One region of the Streptomyces sp. NBC_01689 genome, then DNA from elsewhere that is predicted to be linked to it. Evidence: riboswitches for the same ligand, from Rfam matches in the RefSeq annotation. Region 1 holds a riboswitch; each other region holds the start of a gene.
What was found. A riboswitch is a leader RNA that binds a small molecule or an ion and turns the genes downstream of it on or off. The one in region 1 is predicted to bind cobalamin.
Positions count from the first base shown of each region.

Region 1 (5,323 bases):
AACCGCCGTCGCCGGACGAGGTGGCGGAGCTGCTGGGACACGTCATGACCGCGGCGCGGAACGGGGACGCCGCCCTGCGAGCCGCGTACCTCGGCCGCCGGCTCGTCGGGCTGGGGTACTGGCTCCGCTACGCCCGGCCGACCCACCGGCCGCACGCCGACCTGGAGAAGATCGCGGTGGACGCAGCCGCCCACGGCCGGGGCGTGGGCCGGGCACTGACCACCGCGCTCGTCGCCGACGCCCGGGCGGCGGGCATCGAGGTCCTCACCCTGGACGCCCGCGGCGACAACACCGGAGCCCTGCACCTCTACCGTTCGCTGGGCTTCACCGAATACGGCCGTCTGCCCCGCTTCGTCGCGGTCGGTGAACACCGCTACGACAAGGTCTTCTTCATGCTGGACCTCCGCCGGCACGGCTGACCACCGGCGGCGGGGGAGAGAGCGGGCCCGAACGGCCGGATCCAGGACCGGGCAGTTTTCGAGAAGCGCCGGTGGCCCGGCGGCCCCTACCGTCGAGGTCATGAAGTCCATCGATTCCGTGACCCTCGAGGTGGCCGACACCACGGCCGCCGCCCGCTTCTACTCCACCGCCTTCGGACTGGAGCCGTCGCAGGTGCGCCTGCGTGACTCGCAGTCACCCACGACGGGGTTCCGCGGGTTCACCCTGTCCCTGGTGGTGTCCCAGCCGGGCAACGTCGACGCCCTGGTCGACGCGGCCCTGGAAGCGGGCGCCACCGCCCTGAAGCCCACCGCGAAGTCGCTGTGGGGCTACGGCGGCGTCGTCCAGGCCCCGGACGGCACGATCTGGAAGATCGCGACGTCGGCGAAGAAGGACACGGGCCCGGTCACCCGCGCCTTCGACGAACTCGTCCTCCTGCTGGGCGTCGAGGACGTCAAGGCCGCCAAGCGGTTCTACGTGGAGCGGGGCCTCACCGTCGGGAAGAGCTTCGGCGGCAAGTACGTGGAGTTCGTCGCCGGGCCGGGTTCCGTCAAGCCGGCCCTGTACAAGCGCAGCGCTCTCGCCAAGGACGCGGGTGTCCCCGCCGACGGCACCGGATCGCACCGGATCGTCCTCGCGGGCGCCACCGGCCCGTTCACCGACCCGGACGGGTTCGTATGGGAAGCCGACGTCCCTCTGCCGGCCACCGCTTGAGCCGGCGGAGGGGCACGGGTCAGGAGGCGGGGTCCGCCAGGTGTGGCAGTCCGTCGCGGACGAGCTGGGTGCGCGAGGTGAGGTGCAGCTTCGCGAACACCTTGTGCAGGTGATAGTCGATCGTGCGCGGGCTCAGGAAGAGCTGGTCCGCGATCTGCGGATTGGTCAGGCCCTGTGAGATCAGTGTGGCGATCTGGAACTCCTGCGGAGTGAGCCGGTCGACGGCACCGGGTTCGGTCCGCGGCGTCGTTCCCCCCGCCGCGCGGAGTTCGGCCGCGGTTCGCCGGGTGGTGGAACAGGTGTTCGCGGAACCCTGGGCCGGATCGACGTCGCCGTGAACAACGCCGGGTACGGGCTCTTCCCCGCCCCGAGCCGATGGGTCCTGGGAAGCGACTCCTACAGGTTCCTGCACGACGCCCTGACCGAGCGCCTGGCCGAACGGGAGACGCAGAAGGAATCCTCGGCCGCGACCGACCTGCCCGCCGCCTGACCGGCACCACCGCGGAGGGGCGGGGAGCGCGCGGACCGGGGAGGTCACGACCCCGCGGCCGCCTCGTTTGATGTGCTGATCCCTCGGCCCGCCGTCCGCTGTCCGCCGCCCGTCGACGGCCGGCGGACGGAGGCCGCTCGCGAGCGGCCCGAGGGGTGCGCCGAGCCGGCCCGAGACCAGGGCTTCGACGGCTCCGGGCCAGGCGCGTTCCCCCACGCAAGACGGCTTCGCCCTGATGCGATGATGGGCGGCGACAAGGCGACGGCGGAACGAGGAAGCCGGTGTGAATCCGGCGCGGTCCCGCCACTGTGATCGGCGACCCGATCCCCGACAGGCCACCGCCCCCCCACGGGTGCGAAGGCCCGGGTGAGCGGCGAACCGAGAGCCAGAGACTCACGCGGTCGCCTCCTCGACGACGGACCGGGGCGGACTTCCCCGGGCAGGAGGACGATCCGGCATGCCCACCGGGCCAGTTGACGAGACGGTCGGCACCCCGGCCGGACCGGGATCCACGGAGGAGGGGTCCGCGGACGAAGGGCCCGCGGACCGGCGTCCCGCGGACGGGAGAACAGCCGACCGGGGAGCAGCGGACCGGGCGACGACGGAGGCGGCCGCGGTCGGCTCCGTGCCGTGCCGGATCGTCGTGTGCCGGGACTGCTGTTGCGGCAGTCCCAAGGTGACCGGCGTCGACCACGGCGCGCAGACGTCGCGCCTCGCGGAGGCCGCTCCCGTAAGGGTCTCGACCTGTCTGGACGTGTGCGATCAGGCCAATGTGATCGTCGTGCAGCCCTCCTCGGCCGGGCGCGCGGCCGGTGGGCGGCCGGTCTGGCTCGGACTGGTCAACGACCGTGACGCGACGGAGGACATCAACACCTGGGTGCGGGCCGGCGGACCCGGGATCGCGCCGTGCCCGGACATCCTCGATCTGTACACCTTCACCCCGCCCCGGCGACGCCCCGTGCCCCGGCCGCGGTTCGGCGGCGCCTGAGCGCTCCGCGGTGTTCCGGTCGCCGGTCGGCCCGGCGACCGGCGCACGGGCCCTCGCGATGGAGGTCGACTGCGCCGCACTTCCGCGCGACTGGCTCGACATCGAACTCCCGTATGACGGGCGGCTGTCGTTCTCCTCCGGCCCGTGGCAGGTGGCGCCCGACCAGGGTGGGCCGCTGCTGCCGCCGAGAGGTCGTGGAACGGCGTCGGCCACCGCCCGTTCACGCTGAACCTCGGGTGGGCATCCGCGAGGCCATCGCCGCCCGGCAGTGGGAGAACCTTCTCCGCGCGCGGCGGTGGCGAGCGCGGCGAGGCATCGTCGTCCCGCGCGTGTCCTCCTCCGTGAGTGTCCCCGATGGACCTCCGAGAGTGTCCCCGGTGGCTCGGGTACTGCAAGAAATCGATGAAACAACGCAGGATTCCTACGGGAAGTTGGAAAGACGCGTCCGGTGTCTTGTCCGGGCGCCCGCGGACGCCCTACTGTCACCGCACCGGCACGGTCCGCTCCTCCCCCTTCGGCCCGCAGAGCGGACCCAGCGTCCTCGCCCGCTCCGTCGGCCCGGCTCCGCCCGACCCCCGCTCGACCGTGCTCACCCCCCATCCGTCCTCGTTCGTCCGTTCCGAGAGAAACGAGAATCTGATGTCGCGGTACAGCACGCGCGCGGCGGCGGAGCGGGTCCGCAGCCGGCCACGGAGACCGGCCAGGATCGCCACGGTGGTGACGGCGGCGGCCGCCGGACTCGTGCTCACACTCACCGCACCGGTCCCGGCGGCGCTCGCGGCGCCCGGGTCCGGCGGGCACGGCGGTGGCGGGGGAACCCCGGTGGTCACCCGGGCCGCGCTCGACCCGGCGCTGGTGGCGGGGCGCGGCGCGGCCGTGGACTTCGCCGAACAGGAGGCGGAGAACGCGGCGACCGACGGCACCGTCATAGGGCCCGACCGCACCGCCTACACCCTGCCCTCGGAAGCCTCCGGCCGGACCGCCGTACGCCTGAAGCCGGGCCAGTACGTCGAGTTCACGCTGCCGCGCGCCGCCAACGCCCTGACCGTGCGCTACAGCATCCCCGACGCCCCCGAAGGCGGCGGCATCACCGCGCCCCTGGACGTCTCCGTCGACGGCAGGCACCGCTCCACGATGACGCTCACCTCGCGCTACTCGTGGCTCTACAACCAGTACCCGTTCACCAACGACCCCCGGGCCGACCTGCTGCACCCGGACTGGTGGATCACCGAGTGCGGCTGCGTGCCGGCCTCCACCACTCCGGCACCCACCGTCGACAAACCGTTCCGGCCCAGCCACTTCTACGACGAGCAGCGGCTGTTGCTCGGCAAGCGGTACGCGGCGGGGGACACCGTCCGCCTCACCGCGCCCAAGGGCGGCGCCGCCGCCTGGACCGTGATCGACCTGCTCGACACCCAACTCGTCGGCGCGCCGCACGTCGAGGCGCGCGCGGCGAACGTCCTCGCGTTCGGCGCCGACCCCACCGGCCGGCGCGACGCGGGCGACGCGTTCGACCGGGCGGTCGCCTACGCGAAGAAGCGGCACCTCAAGGTGTACCTGCCGCCGGGCACCTACCAGGTGAACCGTCACATCGTCGTGGACGACGTGACGATCGTCGGAGCGGGCAGCTGGTACACGGTGGTCAGGGGGCACCAGGTCACCCTCGATACCCCGGCCCCCGACGGCTCCGTCCACACCGGTGTCGGTTTCTACGGCAAGGACGCGGCGGACGGCGGCAGTCACGACGTCCACCTGTCCGGGTTCGCCGTCGAGGGCGACGTCCGCGAGCGCGTCGACACCGATCAGGTCAACGCCGTCGGCGGGGCGCTGAGCGACTCGACGATCGACGGACTCTACCTGCATCACACCAAGGTCGGTATGTGGTTCGACGGACCGATGACGCGCCTGCGCGTCACCCGCAACGTGATCGCCGACCAGATCGCCGACGGCCTCAACTTCCACACCGGCGTGACCGATTCCACCGTCTCGGACACCTTCGTCCGCAACACCGGTGACGACGGTCTGGCCATGTGGTCGGAGAAGACCGGCAATTCGCGCAACGTCTTCTCCCACAACACCGTGCAGACCCCCGTCATCGCCAACGGCATCGCGCTCTACGGGGGTTCGGACAACAAGGTCACCGAGAACCTGATCGCCGATCCCATCAGGGAGGGCAGCGCGATCCAGGTCGGCTCCCGCTTCGGCGCCGAGCCGTTCGCCGGGCACCTGTGGATCACGGACAACACCACGGTCCGCTCGGGGCCGTTCGAGCTGAACTGGAAGATCGGGCTCGGCGCGATCTGGTTCTACGCGCTGGAGCGTGACATCGACGCCGACATCCAGGTCACCGGTGACCACTTCCTCGACACCACCTACAACGCGGTCATGCTGGTCTCCGATTTCCCGGTGAAGGACAAGTACGCGATCCGGGGCGTCCACTTCAAGGACATCCGCATCGACGGCACCGGCACGTCGGTGCTCAGCGCCCGCTCCGCCGGCTCGGCTTCCTTCGAGAACGTGGACGCCCGCAACGTCGGCGCGGTCGGCATCAACAACTGCGGATCGTTCAACTTCCCCGCCACAGGCGCCGAGTTCGCGGTGCAGGACCTCGGCGGCAACGACGGGGGCGGCACGACGGGCGCCTGGATGGCGTCCTGGGAACTGCCGAACACCATCACCTGCGACGACCGGCC
Region 1 is NZ_CP109592.1:8,481,020-8,486,342, forward strand. Features, by position in the region: gene OG776_RS36405 (GNAT family N-acetyltransferase) at 1-419, shown strand, start outside; gene OG776_RS36410 (VOC family protein) at 520-1,152, shown strand; gene OG776_RS36415 (helix-turn-helix transcriptional regulator) at 1,172-1,564, opposite strand; cobalamin riboswitch at 1,869-2,057, shown strand; gene OG776_RS36420 ((2Fe-2S) ferredoxin domain-containing protein) at 2,268-2,630, shown strand; gene OG776_RS36425 (glycosyl hydrolase family 28-related protein) at 3,270-5,323, shown strand, end outside.

Region 2 (5,323 bases), 7.7 Mb from region 1:
CTCTCCCCGGCGGAACGCGCCGACGTCGTCATCGACTTTGCCGCTTTCGCCGGCAGGCGGCTCAAGCTCGTCAACACGATCGAGGGCCAGGCCGTGGGCGCGGCGCTTCCCGACTTCATGATCCCGTTCCCGGAGGTCATGCAGTTCCGTGTCGAGAACCGGCTTCGCGCCGCGTACACGGTGCCGACAACGTTGTCACCCACCTTCCGGAAGATCACCGCGGCCGATGTGCCGCACGGCGCCACCGAGCGCTTCGTCGTGCTCTCCTTCGACAGGACCGGTGCCATGCCGCAGCTGTGGGAGATGCGGGAGGTCGCGGCCGACACGGCATCCGGCAGCGGGATCGTGAAGATCGACATGCCCGGCGGGACCAGGACGCTGCGGCGGACGGGGACCATGTTCGAGGACACCACGTCGTTCTTCGCGGCGTCCGGTACCTGGGAGAAGTGGCACTTCGTCAGCGTCGCGCCGGCCGGGGTGCCCATCTATCATCCGATGCACATCCACCTGATGAACTTCCAGGTCGTGGACCGGAGAACGGTGGACGGCTCCGGCATGGACTTCGCCGCCGGGCGGACGACGAAGCCGATCACCCTGGGTGCGGCCGTGCCGGTCGCACCCGAGGAGTCCGGCTGGAAGGACACCATCACGGTCAACGCCAACACCCTGGTCACGGTCGCCGGACGGCTGGCGAGGCAGACCGGCAAGGTGATGTACCACTGCCACATCCTCGACCACGAGGACGAGGGCATGATGCGTCCCTTCGTGATCATGCCTCCGGCCGTCCACGGCATCCACGACATGTTGATGGGGATGAACGGTGACATGGGGATGAGCGCGAAGGAGCCGGGGCACTCCGGCATGAAGATGTAGAGGGCCGGGTGGACAGGGCCGCTCCACAGGTTCTCGTGACGGGGCGGCCTGCTCCCGGTCGTCCGGCCGGGAGCAGGGTCCGGGACATGCCGACACCGGCATACGTATCCGCGCGGAGGGCGGAGACATGTGCGCATGCCATGGCCGCGGACACGGAAACCCTGCCCGCCGTGGCGGCGGACGCCGGGACCGTGCCGTGGCCGCCTCGGTCCGAGCTGTTGTCCATGCGGCCCGGGGCCGGGGCCGAACGTGACCGCGGCCTCCTCGGTCCCGACGCGGCGGAACGCGGTCCGCGCCTGCTCGTAGGCTGAACGTCGACGTCCCCGGATCCTGGAAGGAACCATCGAGATCATGCGCGTTATCGCGGCCCGCGGCCCGGCGGAGGTCTTCGGATGACCGGCACCCAGGACGCCCGGGCGGCCACCGGCACCGACGACTCCGTCCTCCTGCGCACCGAGGGACGCGCGGCGTACCTCACGCTCAACCGGCCCCGGGCGATCAACGCCCTCACCCACACCATGGTGCGCCACATCGACTCCGCGCTCACCGCCTGGGAACACGACCCGGCCGTGCGGGCCGTCGTGGTGACCGGTGCGGGGGAGCGGGGTCTGTGCGCGGGCGGCGACATCCGGGCCATCCACGACGACGCCCGGCACGGGGACGGCACGGCCTCGACGGCCTTCTGGCGGGACGAGTACCGGCTCAACGCCCGTATCGCGCGCTACCCGAAACCGTATGTCGCCGTGATGGACGGCATCGTCATGGGCGGCGGTGTCGGGGTCTCCGCCCACGGCGGCGTACGGATCACCACCGAGCGTTCCCGGATCGCGATGCCCGAGACGGGCATCGGCTTCGTTCCGGACGTGGGCGGCACCTTTCTCCTCGCCCGCGCGCCCGGCGAACTCGGCACCCATCTGGCACTGACCGGAAACGCGGTCGGCGCGGGTGACGCCCTGCTGTGCGGACTGGCCGACCACTTCGTGCCGTCCGACTCCCTGCCGCGGCTGCTCCAGGAGCTCGCGCACGCGCCGGTACGGGAGGTGCTGGACCGTCACGCCGGGGCCGCGCCGGCCGGAGTGCTCGCGGAGGCACGGCACTGGATCGACGCCTGCTACTCCGCCGACACCGTCGAGGAGATCGTCGCCCGCCTGCAGGACCACGGGGACGGCGCGGCCAAGGAGGCGGCCGAGACCCTGCTCACCAGGTCACCCACCGCGCTCAAGGTCACTCTCGCCGCGATGCGCGCGGCCCGCGGCGCCAGTTCCCTGGAGAAGGTGCTCGACCAGGAGTACCGCGTCTCCTGCGCGGCACTCACCCGGCCCGACTTCGTCGAGGGGGTCCGCGCCCAGCTCATCGACAAGGACCGCGACCCCCGCTGGTCACCGGCGACGCTCGCCGAGGTCACCGACGCGGACGTAGCCGGCTTCCTCGCGCCGATCGGCGCGCGTGAACTCGGCCTCTCCCGCGCCGACTTCCCGGGTGAGGCACCTCGGTGACCGAGCCGCCGGGTGCGACAGACCGGGGCAGGGCATGCTCCGCGCCGACCGTCCCGCCGACCGGCGTGGGGTGACCATGCCGCCCCACGCCGACGGGGCTCGTCCCGAACGGCGCACCCCCGGCGTGGAGTTCACGGCCACCGGACGGAGACAGGCATTCAGCTCCGCGACGGAGGGGCGGGCGGCCCGCTCCGCCGACCGCTGACCCACAGGTCACGGCGGTCCGCGCCGCCCGGCGAGACGAAGATCACGGCATAGGGGACGGTCTTGGCCGTGAACCCGGCACGCGGTACGGTCAGTGCGATATCGACGACGGCATGGCGGAAGCCGGTGGAAATCCGGCACGGTCGCGCCACTGTGAACGAGGTCCCCGTTCCATGGGGATCTCTCAAGTCAGACCCGCAGCTGTCGTCCTGTGCACCACCGAGATGGGACGCGAACTCCCGAGGAGGTCCTGCCATGGCGCAGACCGTCGCTCCGCCGACAGCCACCCCGATCCCCGCCAAACTGCCGATCGGCACGATCGTGCCCTGGGCGGTCTTCTTCGGCATCCTGATGCTGGTCCTGCTCTACTTCGTCGGCGCCGAACAGGGCGCCACCGCCGTCGTCTCCGGCGAGGACGTTCACGAGTGGGTGCACGACGCCCGCCACCTTCTCGGCTTCCCCTGCCACTGACGAGGGACACCGCGCACCCATGAACTCCGCAACCGTCAGAAACCTTCTGGTGCGGGGCATGCTCGCCGGCCTCGCCGCCGGTGTGCTGGCCCTCGTCGTCGCCTACTTCCTGGGTGAGCCCAGCGTCGACGACGCCATCGGATTCGAAGAGGCCCATGCCCCGGCACACGGCCACGAGGTCGAGATCGTCAGCCGTAGCCTGCAGTCCACCGGTGGTCTCGCCACCGGTGTGCTGATCTACGGGGTCGCCTTCGGTGGCATCGCCGCCCTCGCGTACTGCTTCGCGCTCGGCCGCGTGGGCCGTTTCAGCCCGCGCGCGACGGCGCTGCTGCTGTCCGGCTGCGCGCTCGTCGCCGTGTACGTCGTGCCGTTCCTGAAGTACCCGGCCAATCCGCCGTCCGTCGGCGACCCCGACACCATCGGCAAGCGCACGACGCTGTACTTCCTGATGATGGTGCTCAGTGTCCTGCTCGCGATCGCCGCGGTGATCCTCGGCAAGCGACTCGCACCCCGATGGGGCAACTGGCACGCGACCGTCGCCGCGGTCGTCTTCTTCGCGCTCGTGATCGGGATCGCCTTCGCGGTCCTTCCGGTCATCAACGAGGTGCCGAAGGACTTCCCGGCCACCCTGCTGTGGCGGTTCCGTACCTCGGCTCTCGCCATCCAGATCACGCTGTGGACCGGATTCGGCCTGGTCTTCGGCGAGTTGGCGCAGCGTCTGCTGGTCCCGCGGCCGGCGGCCGTTCCGGCGGGGGCAACTCCCGTACCGCACTGACACCTTCGACCCGAGTCGACGCACCGGGAGGACCGCCGAGGCATCGGCGGACGACCCCGCGCGGAGGGCCCCCGGTACCGTCCGGGGGCCCTCCGGCGTTGTTGCCGAGCGTCTCCGCGCAGTCCGGCGAGAGGGTGCGGATGGGTGGGCACTCGCGACAGCGGACGACCCGTGACCGGCTCACGGGTCCCAGTGGGCCCCGGTCCATGAGGTGCCGGGGCGGGGCCTGTTGGTCCCCCGGACGGCGTCCGCGGCGGTTCTCACACCTCACCAGCGGGTCGTGGTGCGGAGCGCGAACCCGCCCTTTGCGGCGGTCGCACCATCGTCACGGCTCGATCGTGCCGACGCCGGGCGGCAGCGGCGCGTCGTCACGCGGTGTGGAGTGCGGGGGGCAGCGGGGACGTGGCGCACCCGCCGAACCGCCTCGGACGCGTGTGCCTGCTCGACGGGCCGTTCCTGTGGGCTCCTGTTCGGCTCCTGTGGTGACGAGCGACTGCTCGGGACGACGGACGTCGACGAACAAACCTGAGCCCGTGGGCAGTTGGGTCGCACCACTGTCCACGAGGGTCTTGGCGACCAGAGCCCGCCGTCCTCGTCAGGTCGGGTCTGCGGGCGGCGACACGGCCGTCGGTCGGAGACGACGACTTAGAGGTCCTAACAAAGGCGTTGGACGTGGCGGTGGGTGATGAGGCAGGTGGCGAGGCCGAGGAAGGCTTCGTGGATGTCGTCTCGTCGTTCCCAGCGGACGCGTAGGCGGCGGAAGCCGTGCAGCCAGGCGATGGTCCTCTCGACGACCCAGCGGAAAACGCCCAGGCCGGAGCCGTGTTCCACACCTCGTTCGGCGATGACCGGGCGAATGCCGCGGTCCCATAGCAGGCGGCGGTACTTGTCGTGGTCGTAGCCGCGGTCGGCGAGTAGTGCGTCGGGGCGGCGTCTGGGCCGGCCGACGCGTCCGGCCACGGCCGGAACCTTGTCCACCAACGGGAGCAACTGCGTGACGTCGTTGCGGTTTCCGCCGGTCAGCGACACGGCGAGGGGGATGCCTTGGGCGTCGGTCAGGACGTGGTGCTTGCTGCCTGGTCGTGCGCGGTCGACCGGGCTGGGTCCGCTTTTGGGCCGCGTCGGGCTGCCCTGACATGGGAGGAGTCGATCACCGCCCGCGACCAGTCCAGCTTGTCCTTCGACCGCAGCTTCTTCAGCAGCACAAGATGCAGCGCGTCCCAGACTCCGGCCTCGTTCCAGGCGGCCAGACGCCGCCAGCAGGTCATGCCCGAGCCGAAGCCCAACTCCTGCGGCAGGTACTCCCATTGGATCCCGGTGTGCAGGACGAACAGGATCCCGCACAGGGCCTGCCGGTCCGGCACACGCGGTCTGCCCTCCGCCAGCTTCGGTGCCGGCACGGGCAACAACGGTTCGATGAGCGACCACAGTTCATCCGACACGATCCACGGTCGCGACTGACGCTTTCCCACGACCAGACCAACGACCATCCCAACCGAAAGTC
Region 2 is NZ_CP109592.1:781,259-786,581, reverse strand. Features, by position in the region: gene OG776_RS03125 (multicopper oxidase family protein) at 1-873, shown strand, start outside; gene OG776_RS03120 (enoyl-CoA hydratase/isomerase family protein) at 1,266-2,369, shown strand; cobalamin riboswitch at 2,648-2,793, shown strand; gene OG776_RS03115 (CbtB domain-containing protein) at 2,829-3,044, shown strand; gene OG776_RS03110 (CbtA family protein) at 3,064-3,819, shown strand; one part of gene OG776_RS03105 (IS5 family transposase) at 4,474-4,931, opposite strand; one part of gene OG776_RS03105 (IS5 family transposase) at 4,931-5,309, opposite strand.
Region 2: another riboswitch for cobalamin. It lies ahead of OG776_RS03115 (CbtB domain-containing protein); the one in region 1 lies ahead of OG776_RS36420 ((2Fe-2S) ferredoxin domain-containing protein).

Region 3 (5,323 bases), 1.2 Mb from region 1:
GGGAGTAGCCGGCGTCCCGCAGCGCGTCCAGGACCCGTACGGCGGAGGCGGGTGTGTCGAGGCCCACCGCGTTGCCGACCCGCGAGTGCTTGGTCGGGTAGGCGGTGAAGACCAGCGCCAGCTTCTTCTCCGCGTTCGGCTTGTGTCCCAGCCGGGCGTGCCGCACGGCGATCCCGGCGACCCGCGCGGCCCGTTCGGGATCGGCCATGTACACGGGGACCTCGTCGGGACCCTGCTCCTTGAAGGAGAACGGCACCGTGACGAGCCGTCCGTCGAACTCCGGGATGGCGACCTGCATCGCCGCGTCCATGGGGGACAGGGCGGCGTCCGACTCCTCCCAGGCCCGCTGCGACGAGGTCAGGCAGAGCCCCTGCAGCACCGGGACGTCGAGATCGGCGAGGGCGCCGATGTCCCAGGCCTCGTCGTCGCCGCCCGCGGACGCTTCCGAGGCGTGCGTGCCGCCGGCCGCGAGCACGGTGGCCACCAGCGCGTCGGTCCGGCCGAGGAGCTCGTACAGACCGCTGTCGGCGCCGCGCAGTGAACCGCAGTACACGGCGAGGGCATTGGCGCCGCGCGCTTCGATCGCGTCGCACAGCGTGTCCACGAAGGCGGTGTTCCCGGCCAGTTGGTGGGCCCGGTAGAAGAGCACCCCGACGGTCGGGCGGCCCTCGACGAACTCGCGCTCGCCGTGGACGCCGTACTCGGGCATCGCGCGCGGCTCCTCGAAACCCTCACCGGTGAGCAGCACGGTGTCGGAGAGGAACCGGGCCAGTTCGGTGAGGTTCTCCGGCCCGCCCTCGACCAGATAGCGCAGCGCCTCGGCGACCACACCGGCCGGCACCGAGGACTCGGCCATCAGCTCGGCGTCCGGGACGGACTCGCCGCCGAGGAGCACGGTCGGGACGCCGGACGCCCGGAGGAACGCGAGACCCTCCTCCCAGGCCCGCTTCCCGCCCAGCAGCCGCACGACGGCGACGTCCGCGCCCTCGACGAGCCGGGGGAGTTCCTCGCCCACCTCCACCCGGGTCGGGTTCCCGATCCGGTACGGGGCGCCGGAGGCACGCGCCGCCAGCAGATCGGTGTCGGCGGTCGACAACAACAACACTGTGCTCATGCGGGCGCTCCCGGTGGAATGAAGGGCAGTCCTTGCGGCGCGCCCGACTCGATGAGCCGCCACAGCGCGTCCGTGTCCGCGTGTTCCTCGATCAGATCGCCGAGCCGGTCGAGCTGCTCCTCGCGCAGCGCCCCGAACGACGTGTCGGCGGCCGGTACGAAGCGGCGGCCCGCGGCGGCCGCCACCTCGCGCAGAAAGGCCCGCCGGAAGCCGTCCGACTCCAGCGAACCGTGCCAGTGGGTGCCCAGGACGGCACCCACGCGGCAGCCGTCCAGGAAGGGTTCGCCACCGGTCACCTCGGCGACGCCGTGATGGATCTCGTACCCCTCGACGGGTTCGCCGAGCGCCTCGCCGGACGGGCGGGCGAGGGTCTTCTCGCGTGCGAAACGCACCCGCACCGGGAGCAGTCCGAGACCCTCGACGGCGCCTTCCCGGGACTCCACCTCGTCCTCGATGAGTTCGCCGAGGATCTGGAAGCCGCCGCAGATCCCGAGCACGGGACGGCCGTCCCGCGCCCGGCGCCGGACGGCCTCCGCGAGCCCGCGTTCCCGCAGCCAGCGCAGCGCCGCCACCGTGCCCCGGGTGCCGGGAAGGACGACGAGGTCGGCGTCGGCCAGTTCCGCGGGCCGGTCCACGAACCGTACGACCACGCCGGGTTCGGCGGCCAGGGCGTCCAGGTCCGTGAAGTTGGACATGAGGGGGACCGCGCAGACCGCGACGCGCAGGACGTCCTCGCCGACCGGTCCGGCGACCGCCGACTCCCGTACGGCACCCCGCAGGGAGACCGCCATCCCGTCCTCCTCGTCGATCCCCAGACCGTGCCGGAAGGGCAGGACCCCGTACGTACGGCGTCCGGTGAGGTCCTCGAGCATGTCGAGCCCGGGTTCCAGCAGGGACACGTCGCCGCGGAACTTGTTGACCAGGAACCCGGCGACGAGCCGCTGGTCCTCGGGGGACAACAGCGCGACTGTCCCGAAGAACGAGGCGAACACACCGCCGCGGTCGATGTCACCGACGACGAGCACCGGCAGCCCCGCGTTGCGGGCGATCCCCATGTTCACGATGTCGGTCCGCCGCAGATTGATCTCGGCAGGACTGCCGGCCCCCTCACAGATCACCGCGTCATACGTGCCCCGCAACTCGGCGAGGCAGTCCAGCACGGTGCCCAGGAGCTGTTGTTGGCGGCCGCCGTGGTAGCCGCGGGCGGTCATCTCGCCCACCGGTCTGCCCATCAGCACGACCTGACTGCTGCGGTCGCTGCCCGGCTTGAGCAGCACGGGATTCATGAGCGCGGTCGGTTCCACCCGGGCGGCCTGCGCCTGCATGGCCTGCGCGCGCCCGATCTCCGCACCCCCGCGGGTCACGAAGGAGTTCAGGGACATGTTCTGCGCCTTGAAGGGCGCGACCTTGACGCCCTGCCGCACCAGCCACCGGCAGATCCCCGCCGTCACGACGCTCTTGCCGGCGTCCGAGGTGGTGCCGGCGACGAGAAGACCGCCGCTCATGTCGTACGCCCCTTCGGGAGAGGTCCGCCGGCGCGCACGCGCCCGGCCAGCAGTCGCCCCGCGGCACTCACGCCGAGGGCGAGCCAGCCGACGCGCCGCGAGAGCCGTACGGCACGTTCGATGTCGGCGACGTGCACGGGACGCCCGCCGCCGTTGAGGACGGGCCGGTGCTCGACCCGGCCCGCGTACGAGAGGGTCCCGCCGAGCCGCACCCCGAGGGAGCCCGCGAACGAGGCTTCCACCGGACCGGCGTTGGGGCTCGGGTGCCGGCGGGCGTCGGCGCGCCAGGCGCGTGCCGCCCCGCGCGGGTCGCCGCCGGCGACCGTGGCGAGCGCCGCGGTCAGCCGCGCGCCCGGCCAGCCGGCGACGTCGTCGAGGCGCGCGGAGGCCCAGCCGTAGCGCAGGTATCTGGCGGATCTGTGCCCCACCATGGCGTCCAGCGTGTTGACGGCACGGAACGCGACCAGTCCGGGCACCCCGCCGACGGCGCCCCACACCAGGGCGCCCACCACGGCGTCGGAGGTGTTCTCGGCGACGGACTCGACGACCGCCCGCGCGATGCCGTCGCGGTCCAGTGCCTGCGGGTCGCGTCCGCACAGGTGCGGCAGCCGGGCGCGGGCGGCCTCGACGTCGCCGGCGCCGAGCGCGGCACCGATCGCCCGTGCCTCGCGCCCGAGGGAGGTGCCCCCGACGACGGCCCAAGTGGCGGCGGCCGTCAGGGCGATGGAAGCGGCGGGGGAACGGCGTACGCCACGGCTCGCGAGCGCGGCGAGGACTCCGGCGCCTCCGGCGCAGACGGTGGTGTGCAGCGCTCCCCACCCGCGGTGGTCGCGCCACAGCAACCGCTCCACGGCTCCCGCGGTCCGTCCGAACACGGCGACCGGATGGCCCCGGCGGGGATCGCCGAGCAGCAGGTCGCCGAGGAGGCCCGCGCCGGCGCCGTACGCGAAGACGCGATCGGCACGCACGGGGTCAGCCGGCCGTGCGGTGGAGCGTGACCCTCGTACTCAGCAATACCGGCAACGGGCAGCCGCGCATGGCGATATGTCCTCACTCAGGGTGTCCACGCCCTGGTTCGACGAGACCGGCGCTGAGAGTTCCTGGCTCCCGGGGAGTTCTCTCCCCGGTCACAGTGGCGGGACCGCGCCGGATTCTCACCGGCTTCCTCTTCTGTCGCCGTACTTGGCCCCGGCAGTCCACCACGGGTCGCGGGACCCGTCAACTTGCCGTTGACCTGCGAGGGGAGAGTGTGCGAAGGCCCACACGGCGCGGGGCGGGGGAGGACGTGCGCACGGGGTGCGGGAGGGCGTACACGTGGGGTGCGGGACGTCGCTCCGTCCCGCACCCCAGGTGAAGTGCCGCCCGTTTCGGGCTGTTTACCGGCGCGCCGTCACCGGCGCCCGGTCACTTGCCGACGATGAGATAGATCCCGTAGGCCACCGCCGCGGCGCACGCGGCGAAGCACACGTACGCGCCGGTGACCGCGAGAGCGGCCGAACCGCCCCGGGCGGGCGCGGACTCACGCTTGGTGAGGCCGACGATGCCGAGGGTGAAGAGGCCGACGAGGGCCACGGTGACCACGAGGCTGACTCCGAAGACGGAGGCGAGGGCTGCCCAGTCGATGTTCATGGGGTTCTGTCCTTACACCGTGGCCGGGCGGGTGGGCTCCGCGTCCGGGGCCGGGATGGTGGTCTTCAGATCACCGGACAGGTCTCCGGTGACGGGGCCCGCGGGCGGCGGGGTGACCGCGGCCATCGCGGTGGTGACGACGCCGGCCGGCTCGGTGGCCTCGTTGACGTTGTCGACGGTGACCGGCTGGCGGCGGGACAGCGTCCAGATGACGCCGGCGCCGGCGACCAGGAGCGCGCCGGTGAGGACGATGCCCCAGGTGCCCTGCTTGGTCAGGAACTCGGCCGCGGCACCGGCCAGTCCGGCGGCCGGCAGGGTCAGGCCCCAGGCGACGAACATCCGGGTCGCGGTCGACCAGCGGACGACCCCGCCCTTGCGGCCGAGACCCGAGCCCATCACGGCACCCGAGCAGACCTGGGTGGTGGAGAGGGAGAAGCCGATGTGGGAGGAGGCCAGGATGGCCGTCGCGGCGCTGGTCTGGGCGGCGAAGCCCTGCTGCGGCGCGAGGTCGGTCAGCCCCTTGCCCATCGTGCGGATGATGCGCCAGCCGCCCAGGTAGGTGCCGAGCGCGATGGCGGTACCGGCCGAGACGATGACCCAGGTGGGAGGGTTCGAGCCGGGGGCGATCACGCCGCCGGTGACCAGGGCGAGGGTGATGATGCCCATCGTCTTCTGCGCGTCGTTCGTGCCGTGCGCCAGCGAGACCAGACCGGCGGAGGCGATCTGGCCGGCGCGGTACCCCTTGGCGGTGGCCCGCTGGTCGGCGCGGCCGCCGATCCGGTAGGTCAGCCGGGTGGCCAGCATCGCGGCGAGTCCGGCCACGACGGGCGCGGCGACCGCGGGGATCAGGACCTTGGTGACGACGGTCGAGCCGTTCACCGACGACCAGCCGGCGGACATGACCGCGGCGCCTATCAGGCCGCCGAACAGGGCGTGGGAGGAGCTGGAGGGCAGACCCAGGAGCCAGGTCAGCAGATTCCAGAGGATGGCGCCGACGAGCGCCGCGAAGATCACTTCGGTGCGGATGCCCTCTTCGTTGATGAGTCCACCGGAGATCGTCTTGGCGACCTCCACG
Region 3 is NZ_CP109592.1:7,302,347-7,307,669, forward strand. Features, by position in the region: gene cobN (cobaltochelatase subunit CobN) at 1-1,114, opposite strand, end outside; gene OG776_RS31205 (cobyric acid synthase) at 1,111-2,619, opposite strand; gene OG776_RS31210 (cobalamin biosynthesis protein) at 2,616-3,587, opposite strand; cobalamin riboswitch at 3,695-3,835, opposite strand; gene OG776_RS31215 (hypothetical protein) at 4,024-4,248, opposite strand; gene OG776_RS31220 (inorganic phosphate transporter) at 4,261-5,323, opposite strand, start outside.
Region 3: another riboswitch for cobalamin. It lies ahead of OG776_RS31210 (cobalamin biosynthesis protein); the one in region 1 lies ahead of OG776_RS36420 ((2Fe-2S) ferredoxin domain-containing protein).